2 regions of the Comamonas sp. 26 genome follow, and region 2 is predicted to be linked to the other one. Evidence: riboswitches for the same ligand, from Rfam matches in the RefSeq annotation. Region 2 holds a riboswitch; the other holds the start of a gene.

Region 1 (7,858 bases), 1.1 Mb from region 2:
GCAATAGCCAGGGGGCGGCCAGCCCGGTCTGCAGTGATTGATTGCGCTTGATTAAGCTCATTGGCTCTTGCCCTGAGCACCGGTGACCGAAACCGCCAGTCGCTGCAGGCAGCGAGCGATGATCTGCGCGCCTTCTGCCATGCGCGGGCCGGGGCGCACCAGTATGTCGGATTGCTCAGGCGTAAAAGCACATATCGCCCCCTGCTTGACGGCACGCATCTGCAACCAGCCCGGATATTCGGGCACGCCAGTTTTCCAGGCACGCTCGCCCGCCATCAAGATGTCGGGGTCAAGCTTGACCACGTATTCGGGGTTGATGCGCGGAAATGGCCCGAGCTTTGCTTCAATCACATTGCGCAGGTGCAGCTGCGTCAAGGTCTCGCCAATAAAAGAGTTTTCACCGGCCGCAAAGGGGCCGCGGCTAGCTTCAAAGTACACGCGCTGGCCGCGTATTTTCTCGGGCACGCTGGCAGCAGCTTTGGCCATATCGGCTTCAATGCCGGACCAGACGCGGTCCGCGCCTTGCGCGGGTGGCAGATTCAGCAGCACACCCAGTTTTTGCAGCACCACACGCGCTTCGGCATGGGTACGCGGCTCAAGCGCCACGACTTTAAGGCCCAGTGCTTCCATGCGCCCTATGGAGCGCGAAGCCATGGATGCCAGCACCAGATCAGGCTTGAGCGCCACAATGCTTTCGATATTCGGATCCAGCCCCCCGCCCACGATGGGCAGGGTCTTGGTGTGCGCCGGCCAGTTGGAGTAGCGGTCCACCCCCACCAGTCGCTCACAGCCGCCCAGTGCGCAAAGGCTTTCAGTGAGCGACGGCAGTAAGCTGACAATGCGCTGCGGCGATTTGGCCAGCTGCACCTTGCTGCCACGCGCATCGGTGATCTGCACGGATTGAGCGGCCACCGGCAACGCAGCGCCCAGCAACCAACCCGCCAGTGCGCCGCCAGCCATGAATTTCGCCATCGCCTTCATGCTTGCGGCCCTTTCAGCGCCAGCGGCAGGCCCGCACACATCAGCGTGGCACTTTCGCAATGCGCTGCGACTTGCTGGTTAAGCACACCCAGCGCATCGACAAAGGCACGCACCTCGCGGCCCATGGGAATCACGCCCAGCCCAATCTCGTTGCCCACCAAAATGATGGGACCAGCCGCGTCATCCAATGCTTTCAAAAACATAGCTAGCTGTGCTTGCCAAGCTTGCGCTGAAGGCATTTTCTCTTCAGAATTTTCAGCCTCTACCGGCATCAGCCAGTTGGTCAGCCACAGCGTCAGGCAGTCAATCACCAGCAGGCGCTCGGGGTGGCTGTGCTGTGCAATCACCTGGGCCAGTTCACGCGGCTCCTCCAGCGTCTGCATGCCGGGCACACGCTCGGCGCGGTCACGCTGGTGGCGCACAATGCGCTCAGTCATCTCGGCATCCCAGGCCTGGCCGGTTGCCACCAGTACCGCTTGATGCTGCACCCCGCTTTGCAGCCACTGGCGTGCCAGCAGCTCCGCACGGCGGGACTTACCGCTTTTTTGACCGCCCAGAATGAACTGCGTACGCGGCATGACGATGGAGAGAGTGCTTGCAACGCTCATGATGAAAACAAAAAAAATCAGGCCTGAATTGTTGCGCCAAAAAGCCCGGCCACGGCGGCGGGGTTGGAAGGAAACCACGCATGAAAGTAGCTGGCCCGTACGCTGCCATGCGCATACAGCGCCTCGCCCCGGTCGGGCTGCACCGCTGCGCCCGGGCGGCTGCTGCGCGTGTGCACCTGCATCGTGGTTTCAAGCCTTGTGTAGTGGAACGTGTGGCCGCGCAGCAAGCCCGTATCCAGCACCAGTTGCTGCATGCCCAGCCCGCCCAGCCGGTTCTGCATGATGACCTGCCCGGGCAGCAGCCCCCACATGGCTTGAATGTGGCCATCCAGACCCGTCACGCCATCGCACAGTGCCAACATGCCGCCGCACTCCGCCCAGACGGGCTTGCCTAGGGCCACATGCTCGCCAATGCCCGCGCGCAGCACCTGATTGGCGTGCAGAGCCTGCGCATGCAGCTCTGGGTAGCCACCGGGCAACCACAGCGCATCGCAAGGCGGCAGCGCATCGCCCGCCAGCGGCGAGAAAAAGCACAGCTCGGCCCCCATGGAGCGCAGACAGTCCAGATTGGCGGGGTAGATAAACGAGAAAGCCGCATCCCGTGCAATGGCGATGCGACGACCAGCCAGCCAGGACTGAGCCTTGGACTGATCGATTGGAGAATCCGTTGAGATGTCTGGCGGCGAAAAGTCCACGCACCAGTCTTGCCAGCTGGGCGCATCTTCTGCGGCAGTCCACAAGCGCTGGCCGAGCGGCGTCTGTGCCAGCGCATCCGCAGCGGCATCAAGTCGCTGCATGGCATCGCTCAGTTCATGGGCCGCAATCAGGCCCAGGTGCCGTTCAGGCAGCAGTGCGGCCGTGCGCGCCTTGGGTGCGTTATCACCCAGTTGCACGCCGGGCATGGCACCCAGCCACAGCGCCGGGTCACGTAAACCTTGCTTGAGCAAGTCAGCATGATGGGCCGTGGCCACGCGATTGGCCAGCATGCCCGCCCAGCGCAGGCCGCTTTGGTAATGCTGCAGGCCATAGGCCAGTGCACCAAACGTACCCGCCATGGCCGATGCATCGACCACTGCCAGCACTGGCAGACCCAGCAGTTGCGCCAGATCAGCCGCGCTGAAGTTGCCGTCAAACAGGCCCATAACGCCCTCGACCAGCATGAGATCGGCCTCCTGGGCTGCCTCATGCAGGCGCTGGCGCACATCCGCCTCGCCGGTCATCCACAAATCCACCGAATGCACGGGCTCCCCACTGGCCAGCTCATGCCAGTACGGGTCCAGAAAATCAGGACCGCACTTGAACACGCGCACCTTGCGGCCCTGCCGCGCATGTAGCCGCGCCAGCGCCGCCGTCACAGTCGTCTTGCCCTGGCCGGAGGCCGGAGCACTGATCAGGATGGCGGGGCAGCGAGTGGTTTTTTCCGGCATTGCGATGGATGTCATGGCTGGCCTGCTTAGTTAGCTTCCCACTTCACGCCGATATAGCCGCTGCGGCCTTCGGTGGCGTAAGTGCGAGCCAGTTCATAACGCTTGTCAGCCAGATTGTTGACGCGGGCCACCAGGCTCCAGTCGCGGCTCAGCTGCTTTTGCGCGCTCAGGTTCCAGAGCGTGTAGCCGCCCAGCACGTTTTTGTTGGCGGCATCATCAAAGCGTTTGCCTGCGGTCTGCATCTCGGCACCCAGCTTCCAGCCTGCGACCTTGGTGTCCGCAGACAGGCTGGCATAGCGCTTGGAGCGGCGGGCCAGTTGCAAGTCCTTGTCCGTATCACGCGGATTCTGGAAGTCCACCGAGCCTTGCAGGTTCACCATTCCCACGCGGGTGCTGGCAGCAAAGGTAATGCCTTCGTAACGGGCATTGGCCACGTTGGCATAGCAGCCGCCGAAAGTTCCGATATTGCCAGGGCAGGTACCTGTCTTGCCCACATAGTTGATGAGGTTCGAAAGGTTGTTGCGATAAACCGTGGCCGAGAAGCTATCGCTGCCCTTGCCCCACTTCAGGCCCAGCTCCACATTGCGGCCTTCTTCAGGCACCAGCGATGAATCGCCATACTGGCTGAAGCGCTGGTACAGCGTGGGTGCACGGAAGGATGTGCCAGCCGATGCCGTGGCACGCCAGTTAGGAATGAACTCGTAGCCATAGGCAGCACTGCCTGTAGTGTGGCCACCAAACTCACTATCGCGGTCATGGCGGGCATTGAGCTGCAACGTGTGCTTGCCCAGATTCAGGCCGTAACCTAGCGCCAGCGCATTCTGCGAGCGCTCGCGACTGCCGATATCCAGGCCGCTGTTGACCAGCTTGTCTTCACGGCGTTCCAGTGCGGCGGTCACGGTCTGCGCGCCCAGCTTCCATTCGTTCTGGAACAGATAGCTGTGCAAGCGTGTATCGGTTTCATAAACGCTGGGCTTGGTCTGATAGAAGTCACGCGACTGCGTGTACTGCAGGCGTGTGCTGTAAATATCACTCCATTTGGCCTGCCAGTTCAAACCCACGGCGCTCATCTTGTAGATGCTGCGGTCATCGTCCTTGCTGACGTCGTAGCCAGAGTTCATGTAGCTGGTCAGCGCAGTGGCTTCTACGCGCTGATTCGCCGACAGCTGATAGCCAATACGGCCGTTGAAGGCATTGCTGCGATAGCCGTCGGCATCAGGATTGGCACCCGCAGACGTTCTTGAATTAAAGCCGTTGCTGCTGGCGTGCGAGACACCCAGGTTGTAGTCCCAGCCAGCCACACCACCGCTGACACCCGCTTGTGCCTTTACCGTGCCACGGCTGCCCCAGCCCAGACCCACGTAAGGCTTGGCCTTGCCTTCGCCCTTCTTGGTAAAGATCTGAACCACACCACCAATTGCGTCCGAGCCATAGACGGCGGCAGCCGGGCCACGCAGCACTTCAATGCGGTCAATGGACTCAAGCGGAATGTCTTGCCAGGAAGCACCGCCGGTAGATTGGGAGTCGAGACGCACGCCGTCGACATAGACAGCCGTAAAGCGCGTATCAGCGCCGCGCAGATAAACGCTGGTTGAAGCACCAGCACCACCATTGCGCACCATCTGAATGCCGGGCAAGCGAGAAAGCACATCGGCCACACCGGCGGCGCCAGCAGCTTCAATGGTTTCACGGTCCACAATGGACATATCGGCCACCAGGTCCGACAAAGGTTGTTCGATGCGGTTAGCCGTGACCACCATCTCCTTCATGCTCACGGTATCAGCCAGCGCAACCTGCTGGGCCTGTGCAGCAGATGCCATGACCAGCAGCGAAGCCAGCAAAGTGGGACGAAGAACAAATGTGGCGCGTACGCGCGATGCCGCCTGTGCAGTGCACAGGGTCGAATATTGCGAACTCATGGAAAGCAGACAAGAAAGACGCTCACGCCAGCCTACCCGCCGACAATGAGCAATACATGCCTGCACACAATGCAGACACACCGTCGTTGGCCGGTATCCGGGCTAGGCGAATCGTCCTTTAGCCAGCCTTCCCAGCGCGCAAGCGCCAGTGGCTTTGATGGAAAAGGTGGAATGCAAAGGCATTCCATTCGCCGACCGTTGCGGGGGCAGCGCAGGCCCGGTGTGCCAGTATTTCTGACCAGCACCTCCCTGCTTCCCGTTGAACTGAGGCCACAGAAAAGCCGCCTCGAGCACCAACAGCTGCGTATTGTAATGAGCGCTGCACTGCGCAAATCCCTCATCTGAACGAGTTGTGTGACGATTGTTTACGTTAAAAATGTCTTTGAGGCACACAGATCCTGCGAAGCGCGCTACTATTTTTGAGAGAAATTTGCAGGTTCCTGACTAGTGCGCTCAAGCAGATGCCTGCCATGGAGCAAACGACTCAATTTGCCCGCACATTAATGCCCATCTAAAGACTGCAAGACCTACAATGGCAGTGTCTATGACCACCCAGCCTTCTCTTGATCTCATTGCCGAGCGTGTAGAGCGTCTGCTGGTGCGCCACGAGGAACTGCAGCGCACCAACACTCTGCTCACCGATCAGGTCTCCGCTCTTACGCAAGAGCGCGATTTGCTGCGTCTGCGCCTGCAGGCAGCACGCGCACGCGTCGATGCCCTGATCGAACGCCTGCCCGCCAACCAGGGAGAGTGACCTTCCGTCACCCCCATCACCAGACCCGCCACTGACGCCCATGAAGCAGATCGATGTGCAAATCATGCAGCAAAGCTACGTGCTGACCTGCCCCGATGGTCAAGAAGAACGCGTACAAGAGGCCGCTCGTCGAGTCGACGATGCCATGACCCGCATTCGCGACAGCGGCAAGGTTCGCTCCCGCGATCGCGTGGCGGTCTTAGCCGCTCTGAACATGGCTTTTGACGTACTGGACCGCGATGCCCAACAGGCTCACATGGTAAATGTGCATGCTGAAATGCAGTCTCTGGCGCAAGAGCAAGCCCCCCCGCCTGAAGTCAGCGAAGCCGCTCAGGCCGAGTTGGAGCGCCAGCAGACGCTTGCAGAGCAACTGGTGCTGAAGCTTGATCAGGCACTTGAGAGCGACACCAGACTACTTTGAACTTTTCAGTCGTCTTGCAAACTCTGAAACAAAGCTGTCATGACTTATGCATGGCACCTAATTCCCGTTAAAATAGAATCGTCTGCAAATCTGCCGGTTTTTATATTTCCTTGAACCAATGCTCAACGAGCACGGGCTTGGTACATCACCTATTGAGCGTGATCGTCTCGCGTCAGATGAACCCAACGATAGGTTGCCCTTGCCCACCTGAACCCCCGGTTCAGGATGACGAACCGGTGGCGTTTGCAGACACCTGATACTTCAAGCAGCTGTTGATCAAAACAGTTGCAAGCTCCACAAGACAGGCCCGCACCATGCGGGCCTTTTCTTTTTTAGCGCCTCAATGATTGCCCAGCCAGGCCACGCTATTGAGAAAGAGTCGAACCAGCTCGGTCTGCCTGCGCACGCCCGTTTTGGAAAAAATAGAGCGCAGATGGGCACGCGCCGTGTTGGGCTTGATGCCAAGCGCTTCTGCAGCCTCTTCCAGCGACATGCCATTACTCAGATGCGTGGCGACGGCGGTTTCTGCGGGGGTCAGATGAAAGAGCTGCTGCGTCAGTTTGGCGGGTGGCTCAGCCTTGCCAGTTGTATCGCGCAAAAAGACCGCCACGCTGGGGCGCTGCTTTCCTTCAGTCCACTCATCCGGTGAAACGCTTTGCACCACCACACCCCAGTTCAGCTGACCCGACTGACGGGTGATAGACATGCCTTCGGTCATGGAAACTCTCGACAACTTCGGGGAAAGCAAAGCATCCCGAATCAAACGCTGGAGCTTGCGATTGTCATTGGCATACACGGCCTCTAGCGAACCGTTATTGACGCGAATGCCATCACCCACATTCAGAATGGAAGTTGCTGCAGGATTGGCTTCAATCATTCGCCCAGTCTGATCAAGGATGACAACCCCCATCATCAACTGAGCCGTGGCACGTCCATAAAGCGAGATGACTTGGCGATCTCTATGCAAGTTCAACTGCATATTCAGCACGCGTTTGAAGTGCGGCACCAGCATGCGCACCAAGTCCAGCTCACCAGCCTCAAAAACCCCGGCCTTCTTTGATCGCGTAATGCGCAGACCATAGGCACAGCCATTGTCAGTCACCACATCAACCGCAAGAATGTGCTCAATATCAATGTCTTTGCACCAGTCGGTGTAGTAACGGCAAGCTTTCCACTCAGACTCCGTCATGACATCTTGCAAGGTGAGCACTTTGTCTTTAGCCACCCCTAGAAATGGGCTCCAGTGTGCGTACGGGTCGTGAGAAATCACATCCACGCGCCCGCCTGAAGCGGAGATCACCCAGCCCACATTGTCACCATGAGGATCGCGAACGATAAGCGAGGCATAGTTGCCGCACGCACTGGAGCGCAACAGCTCAAGAAAGGCTTTCCAGCTCTCTGGCGCTGACGCCGCCTCGTACAGCGCGGCAATCAGATTGCTGATTAATTCAGTCTCAATACCAAGGGCTATACCCCGCGAAGGAGCTACAGCCACGCCAGAACCACCCGGCACGGCAAAGCCTGTGAGCGCCCCTTGGCCAGAAGAAACGCAGTTATAGAAATCGAATGTGACGTAATCGCTCTTGGGCATTTGATATCTCGAAAAATTCGGCCCATCAAGCAAAGCGCAGCTGCTCAACTCTGTGCGCGGTTTTTATTGATTCATAGTGACTCAACCCCGTACGCCAAGAAGTCGGCCCATGGAAATAGAGGAATTGTGCTCACGCCAAGCAAGGCATGCATCGTCA
Region 2 (7,858 bases):
CAGCGTGGATTTTCCGCTGCCATTGGGCCCGAGCAGGCCGACCAGCTCGCCTTGCGCCACATGCAGGCTGACGTCGCGCACGATGTGAGTGGCCGCAGCCTGCCAGCTCAGATGGCTGGTCTGCAGATGTGCGGTTGCAGCTGATGCGTTCATGCCACCAGCCTTTCGCGTGCGTTCTTGCGGCACAGCATCCAGACAAAGAAGGGGCCGCCCAGCAGCGAGGTGATGACGCCCACCGGCACCTCTGCAGGGGCAAAGGTGATGCGCGAAAACACATCCACCCAGACCAGAAAAATGGCACCTGTCAGAGCGGCCACAGGCAGCACGCTGCGGTGCTCGGCACCCACCAGCATGCGCGTGACATGGGGCACGATCAGGCCCACAAAGCCGATTGGCCCGGTCAGGGCTACAAGCACGCCAGTGACCAGCGAAACCAGCACAAACAGCCAGCGCCGCGTGCGCGTGGTGTCCACGCCCAGCGTCGCGGCGCTTTCCTCTCCGGACAGCAAGGCGTTAAGCGAGCGTGCCTGTGTCAGAAGCAAGGCTGCGCCAATCACCAGCAGTGCTGCAGGCAGGCCCAGTTCATCCCAGCGCGTGCCGGCCAGGCTGCCCAGCGTCCAGGTCAGCACCGAGTTGGCCAGCTCGCGCTGATCGGCCGTGAGTACGATGAGACTGGTGATACCGCCCAGGCAATACGCAATCGCCACGCCACCCAGAATCAGGCGCGAGGCCTGCAAACGCCCATTGGCATAGGCCAGAAAATACACAGCCGTGCACGCAGCCAGCGCGCCGCCAAAAGCGCCCAGCGGCAGGGCCAGCTCGCCCGCAAAAGCCAGTGCACCAAAGGCAATCACGCTGACCGCTCCCACCGATGCGCCGGACGACACGCCCAGCAAATACGGATCGGCCAGCGGGTTGCGCACCATAGCCTGCATGGCGACGCCCACCAGTGCTAGGCCCGCGCCGACGAGGGCCGCAAGCAGCACGCGCGGCATGCGCACGCGCCAGACGATTTGAAATTGGGCCGATGTCCAGTCGCCGGGCTGCAAATTCATGCCCAGACGCACACCGATCTCATGCGCCGTGATCAGCCAAGCCTGCTGCGGCGAAATGCGCACCGGCCCCAGCGTGATGGCCAGCGTGAGCGACACCAGCAGCAGGGCCGCCAGCCACAGCGACAGGCGGCGGCGCTGCATCGCAAAGGCCAAGGTGGAAGGCATGTTCATGGCTGCGTGATCTTCTCGGGGTGCAAAGCGTGTGCCAGCCTGCGTGTGGCCTCCACATTGCGTGGCCCTGGCGTGGCTTCGGAGAACTCCATCAGCACGAATTTCTGCTCACGTATGGCCTTGAGTTGGGACAGCTCGGGCTTGCCGAGCAGAAACTGGCGCTTACCGTCGGCCACGGGCCTGTCGTTGTCGACGATGACAATCCAGTCCGGGTCGCGCGCAATCACGTCTTCCCAGTTGCCGCGCATCCAGCTGCTGCTGAGGTCGTCAAAAATATTGCTGCCGCCCGCCGCTTCGATCATGGCATGTGGCATGGCGTAGCGGCCCGTCGTCACAGGAATATCGGTGCCGCTGTCAAACACAAACACCTTGGGTTTTTCCGTCAAGCCTTTGAGTGCATCAGTGATGCGCTGCAGTTCGGCGCGCTGGCTGTTGACCAGTGCAGCAGCCCGCGCTTCGATATCAAAAATACGACCCAGGTTGAGCAGGTCGTTAAAGGTGTCCTCCAGCGACACGCGCTCGCGTGCGACCTGGCGGATGCAGGATTCGCTGAGCACATAGCTGGCAATGCCCAGCTCCTGCAAGCTGGCAGGCGTGATCTGCCCTTGCCTGAAGCCATAGGACCAGCCGCTGAAGACAAAATCGGGCTCGGCATTCAGCAAGGTCTCAAGGTTCATGCCCTGGCTGGAAAGATCTGGCACTTGAGCCAGCAGCGGCTGCATGGCTTTGGGGAGGCGCTGGATATCGCGCAGGCCGCCGTAACCGACGAGGCGATCCTGCAGCCCTAGCGCCAGAAACATCTCCAGCAGATTGATGCCGTGAACAACGGCGCGCTGCGGCACTTTGTCGTAGGCCACGGGCTGGTCGCATACCGCTATGGATAGAGGCACGCGCGCTGCCTTGGCAGGCGAAACAACGGCATCGATGGAGCGATGGTCAGAGCAAGCGCCAAGCACCAGACCGGTCATCACCGTCACGACAGACCGTTTCAAGAAGCCAGAAAACAGGAGCTGCTTGCGCATGTATCTATTGGATTTCATGGCGTTTCATGTCTGAATTCAAGTAAATACATGCGCTAATTGCTACTGTTTTTGAACTTCTGAAGTACGCGTTTTAGAACGAGAACTCTGCTGTCAGATCCACACGGCGACCTTCACCCGGATAGGCCTGAGCCGCCTTCGCACTGGAGACTGCCGAGTAGGTGTAGAGCTTGTCGGTGAGATTGCGCACAGACAGGCGGTAAGTGCTGCGGGCCTGCGGGCGCCAGCTCAAAGCGGCATCCCAGACGGTGTAGCCGCCGCTGAGAGCGGTGTTGGCGTTATCGGCAAAGCGGCTGCCCACTGCGCGCGCACCCAGTGATGCCTGCCAGCGACCGATGCTGCTATGCGTGGTGTAGTGGGCCCACAGATTGGCAGTATTGCGCGCCACATTGCTTGGGCGATTGCCCGATCGGTCGGCACCGCCGGCTTCGATCAACTGGTCGTATTTGGCATCCACAAAGGCGTAATTGCCTTCCAGGCGCCAGCTGGGCGAGAGGCGCATCACCGCGCTCAACTCCAGTCCCTGCGAGCTTTGCTTGCCGCCTTGCACCGACAGCTGGCTATTGTTCGGGTCGCGGGTGATGATGTCTTTTTTCTCGATGCGGTAGGCGGCGGCCGTCCACTCGCCCTGGCCTTGGGCGAACTGCTGCTTCAGGCCGATTTCGATCTGGCGCGCCGTGGTCAGCTTGAAATCTCGATTGGCGAGGTTCAGGGTCAGGATGTTGGTGACCGGGTCATGACCTTGAGAGAGCTGGCCGTAGAGGCTGGTCTGTGCGTTGAGCTTATGCGTCAGGCCCAGACGCCAGGCGGTGCCGCCCAGGCTTTTGTCAAACGTGCCGCTGCCAATCAGGTCCTTGCGGTCAAAGTCCGTCAGATCGCGGCGAATGCCGGCCAGCAACAGCCAACGGTCGCTAAGCGTCCAGGCGTCCTCGACATAGAAGTCATGCGTGGTGGCCTGAGTGCGATAGTTGGGCAGCATGGGTGAGCTATTGGGCCAGTAGCTCAGTGAAGGCTCGTTCACACCGATCGTTGCGCTGCCGGCGTAGTCGTTGCGCGCAAAGTTGAACCGTGCGCGACTCACCTCCCAGCCTGCGACCAGCTTGTGTGCGCCGGCTTGCAGGGTAGTCTCCAGACGGTTGCCGGTCTGCTCCAGATCATGGGCCAGCTCCAGATAATCCCCAGCGTGACTTGCTGCTTGCTGGGGTTGTAGCTATAGGCTTCGATATTGCGCCAGTAGCGGTCGGCCTTGAAGTGATAGAGCTCGTTGCTCACACTCCACCGGTCGTTGATCTGGTACTGCACCCGGGCACGCACGCGCTTGTCCTTGATGCGGATATCGCTGTCGTCGGTGTTGAAGTTGCGGCCCAGCAGCTCAGGAACGATGGCGCCATTGACGGTGGGCGTGCCAAAGTAGCGCGCGGGCTTTTCATCACTGATATCGGCCAGCAGCTCCACGCGCAACGCGGCCGTGGGCTGCCAGCGCAGAGTGCTCATCAGCTTGCTGCCGCTGGCACGGCTCATGTCGTGCTCGCCGTTGGTGTAGTGCCCGTAGGCATCCACCCGGTAGCTGAGGGTATCGCTGAGTGCACCGCCCATGCCCAGTCCCAGCTTGGCCGAGCCATGCGAGCCAGCACCGACCAGCACCTCGCGTACCGTCTCGCGCGTGGGCTGCTTGCGCACCACATTGGCGGTGGCTCCCACAGTACCTGAGCCATAAACAATGGAAGCTGGTCCGCGCAGCACTTCCACACGCTCATAGCCCCAGCTATTGGCAGGGTAAGGTGTGGTGGAAGACGCCACACCCAGGCGCACGCCGTCCTCCGCAATGCCCACGGAGTTGGTGCCCGTAAAACCACGTGTGCTGAAGGACAGGCTGCTGTAGCTGGTCGCAGACAGCGGCGTCATGCCCACGGTGCGGCCAATGATGTCGGCCATGCGGCTGTCGCCGCGCTCCTGCCAGGTCTGCTCATCCACATGATCCAGACTGGCTGGCAAATCAAGCGTGGCAATGCCGGTGCGGCTGCCAGAGACCGTGGGCAATGAAAGGCCTAAGCCACCTTCGGCAGTGTCGGTGACTTGAACGGTTGGAAGTTGCGCCGCAGCGACAGCGCTAGCAGCACGGGTGGCTGAGGTCTGCGTGGGTTGGGCCACGGGTTCTGCGGCCATGGCCAGTGCAGCAGGTACCAGGCCGATCAGTGCGGCAGGCAAGGTGAAGTGATTCATTCGTGTCAGTCGATGCTGACCGCCTGCCTGCTGGTGACGATATCATGCCAAGTGCATGGGCTCGCGTTGAACGAACCTGCCGCAGGCTTGTTGCCGTCACGCTGCTCCCCGCAGACGGTCGTTGCAAATGCTGGCAGCAGGGTCTGACCCCGCAACGCGCAGCGCTTTACAGGCCGGTATCCGGGCTGGCAGATGGCTTGATGCCTGCCGACTCGCCTTCCCGATGTTTCCGCGCACCTCATGAGAGGCCACGTAAAACATCAGTGACTGGCTCTTGCGCTGCAAAAGCCTTGAGTCGGTTTGATCTGCTTACCGTTGCGGGGGCAGCCAGGGCTTTACACCCTGTTCCCGTTTAACCCGGGATTGAACCCGAGCACCTGTAACATGAAATTGAAGCGGGAGCACCGAACGCATCCAATACGCCGGAATTCTTCTTCAAATCGCCGCGCAGTATATCGTAGCAACGGCCTGAGTCGGGGGCTACTGTTCGGCGCCTTTGCAGCAGCGGCTTCATCCAGCAGCGGGAAGAGCTACCCAGAAAAAGTGGCGTGCATCAAAGCAAACATTGAAGGAGCAGCGGCAAAACAGCCGCCTTCATCACGCTCATTTCATCAACACCTCTGCCCCGGCAGGAGCCAGAATTGAGCCGTGATTGCATTCATCGTCAGAATTTTCTAAATTCATAGCAAAACTGCTATACAATACGCATCTTCTAGGGGAGTCGCCAAGTTGGTTAAGGCACTGGATTTTGATTCCAGCATGCGAAGGTTCGAGTCCTTCTTCCCCTGCCAGAACATATAAAAGCCTTGATTGCTCACGCAATTGAGGCTTTTTGCTTTTCGCCGCCCGTATGGACATCTGCGATGCGAGAGCTAATGGAAGCCTCACCGCAGGGCAAACGCTCACCATCGCTCCAACACCCTTGGAGTTTGCCTATCAAGGGGCAATGCTTTATAATCCTCAGGTTTGCAGCATGGAACTTGCCTCATGCAGCATCAACGGCAGATCTCACGTTGCCTCATGCTCGGCTCCGTCAGCCTGAGTGTTTCTCTTCGGCAAGAAGCAAAGCCACCCTCAAGCGGCTGGCTCACTTGATCCAAGCTCACTCAAGCAGGATCTTTTTCATTTTTTCAGTGGATGGCATGGCCCATGTCTGGGTTTTCGCCACCGCTGACACGATATGCACAAAGAACAAATTACAGAGCGTGTCGGCAACTACATTGTGACTGCCCTCACCAACATCACCCATTCCGGCAAAGTAGCTGCAGCGGTTTCCATCCGCCGTGGTGAATATGACCGGATTTTCAGCTTTATTCGACAGTTTGATACACCGGATATGGCCAGCAAATATGCACTCGCCGAAGGGCGTTGCATGGTGCTGGAAAACCAGTTGAACTGAGTCTTTCTAAAAAGGAATTGTTTTGGCCAAAGAAGAATTGATTGAGATGCAAGGCAGAGTCGACGAAGTGTTGCCCGATGCCCGTTTTCGTGTAACGCTGGATAACGGCCACCAGTTGATCGCCTACTCCGGCGGCAAGATGCGCAAGCACCGCATTCGCGTGCTGGCCGGTGACAAGGTCACTCTGGAAATGTCTCCCTATGACCTAAACAAGGGTCGCCTGACTTTCCGTCACATCGAGCGTTCGGGCAGCGGCCCTGCGCCTCAAGGTCAGCAGCGCAAGCGCTAATCAGCGAGCAAGCGACTTGGTGGAGGCTCTGGCCACCAACTCCGGCATGGGGGCTTGCGCCACCTGCCGGACGCTGACACCCCTGAGGTGCTCAGCCAGCAGATCAACCGCCAGACCGGCGACCTGATCCAGATGCAAATTCACGGCTGTCAGCGCGGGCTCGCAAGTCCGCGCTCGCATTCCATGCGTAGCGCGTGGCAATCTTGATGTCCTGCGGTATTCTCAAGCCGATTTGATGCACATGCTGCATCACGCCGACGGCAAGCACATCGACCAAGACCAGTAATGCGTCAATCTGCGGATAACTTGCCAGCAGATGGCGAGCCGCATCGCCGCCGCCAGCTTCGCCCAGGGCTTCATCCACACGCAGCACCATGTGCTCCATTTCCATGGCATGGGCCATGTGCTGATAGGCCACTTCCGCCTGCGCGTAAGAGTCTCGTTCCGCCGCACCCAGAATCATGGCGATTTGCCGTGCGCCTTGCGCCTGCAAGTGCTCCAGCAAATGCTGTACCGAATCACCGGGGCGCAAATCGACATAGGGCACGGTATTGAAGCGGTGGCCGCCAGGCTTTCCAATGGAGACGACGGGCAAGCCACGCGCCGTCAATTCCATGAGCAGTTTGTCATTGGCCGCTGGCTCAATCAGCACCACGCCATCCACACTCATGAAGTCCAGCGAACGCTGACCTGACTCCAGCGGCGGCACCAGCACCATGGCCATGCCCTGCTCCAGTGCGCAGCCCGCAGCGACAGATGCCACTTCCATCATGAAGCCCAGACGCGACGGGCCTCCGGCGACTGCGTAAGGCATGGAAGACATCAGCGCAACCATGCGCGAAGCTTCTCCATGTCGCGACTGCGTCAGGCGTCTGGGCTGCCAGCCCAATGCCTTGGTCACGTCAGTCATCGTTGTACCGGGCATAAAAATGTCTCCTTCAGATTCATTTTTCTGAATTCTTTGCAGCGCCAAAGTCGCTATCAAGAAAATAGCTGCTTGCGCTTACCTCGTCTTCTTTTAATTTATCAAGCGCTTAAGAATTCAATGACAACAAGCGCAATCTGCTCATATTTTTGATAGCTTCATCATCAACTGGCCTGCAGCCTTTATGAGTACTGCGGCCGCTGCTCATGAATTGATACAGCATCTTTGGCGCATTGGGCTTAAGCTCGCAGCATTTTGAAACTCTGCGCCTGGCACAACCCGCCTACTGCGCTGCCCCCACTCACCATGAAACGCATCCTTGCCCTCGCCTCTATTTGCCTGCCCATTGCGTTGATCGCCACGCCCCTGACCAGCCAGGCGCACGATCATCGACATCACCACCATCACAAGCGCGAGCACAAAGAAGAGTATTGGGACGGCCAGTGCAAGGTGGAGCACAAGTGGAAGAGCAATGGCGAGTACAAGGAAAAGCGCAAGTGCAAAAACCGCCCCCACCACCACGCACCTCACCCCGTTTATATGGCGCCGCCCCAGCCCGTATATGTCACTCCCCAACCTCAGGGTCTGGTGATTGACTCGCGCATTGTGCTCAGGCCCTGAGCGCGCTTTTACTCATCCAGCAAATTCAACGCTTCGGCAGCGATCAAGTCCCAGACCAGGTGCGCGACGGGCGAAAGCTCGCGTTGCTGGCGCTTGGCCAGCATGATGCTGCGCTGCACCTTGGGCACCAAGCGC

What was found. Region 2 has a riboswitch for cobalamin ahead of CLU84_RS22435 (TonB-dependent receptor plug domain-containing protein). Riboswitches for the same ligand answer to the same signal wherever they lie in the genome.
Region 1: another riboswitch for cobalamin. It lies ahead of CLU84_RS07105 (TonB-dependent receptor domain-containing protein); the one in region 2 lies ahead of CLU84_RS22435 (TonB-dependent receptor plug domain-containing protein).

The regions. Positions count from the first base shown of each region.
Region 1 covers NZ_PEFL01000001.1:1,546,480-1,554,337, reverse strand. The annotation lists gene CLU84_RS07125 (iron ABC transporter permease) at 1-61, opposite strand, end outside; gene CLU84_RS07120 (ABC transporter substrate-binding protein) at 58-981, opposite strand; gene CLU84_RS07115 (bifunctional adenosylcobinamide kinase/adenosylcobinamide-phosphate guanylyltransferase) at 978-1,559, opposite strand; gene CLU84_RS07110 (cobyrinate a,c-diamide synthase) at 1,607-3,031, opposite strand; gene CLU84_RS07105 (TonB-dependent receptor domain-containing protein) at 3,043-4,935, opposite strand; cobalamin riboswitch at 5,006-5,248, opposite strand; gene CLU84_RS07100 (DUF904 domain-containing protein) at 5,480-5,689, shown strand; gene CLU84_RS07095 (cell division protein ZapA) at 5,730-6,110, shown strand; gene CLU84_RS07090 (helix-turn-helix transcriptional regulator) at 6,451-7,701, opposite strand.
Region 2 covers NZ_PEFL01000001.1:2,623,482-2,631,339, forward strand. The annotation lists gene CLU84_RS12100 (ABC transporter ATP-binding protein) at 1-153, opposite strand, end outside; gene CLU84_RS12105 (iron ABC transporter permease) at 150-1,226, opposite strand; gene CLU84_RS12110 (ABC transporter substrate-binding protein) at 1,223-2,266, opposite strand; gene CLU84_RS22430 (TonB-dependent receptor) at 2,340-3,437, opposite strand; gene CLU84_RS22435 (TonB-dependent receptor plug domain-containing protein) at 3,344-4,489, opposite strand; cobalamin riboswitch at 4,643-4,885, opposite strand; tRNA gene CLU84_RS12120 (tRNA-Gln) at 5,204-5,280, shown strand; gene CLU84_RS12125 (hypothetical protein) at 5,670-5,888, shown strand; gene infA (translation initiation factor IF-1) at 5,911-6,177, shown strand; gene CLU84_RS12135 (substrate-binding domain-containing protein) at 6,281-7,102, opposite strand; gene CLU84_RS12140 (hypothetical protein) at 7,409-7,723, shown strand; gene CLU84_RS12145 (LysR family transcriptional regulator) at 7,732-7,858, opposite strand, start outside.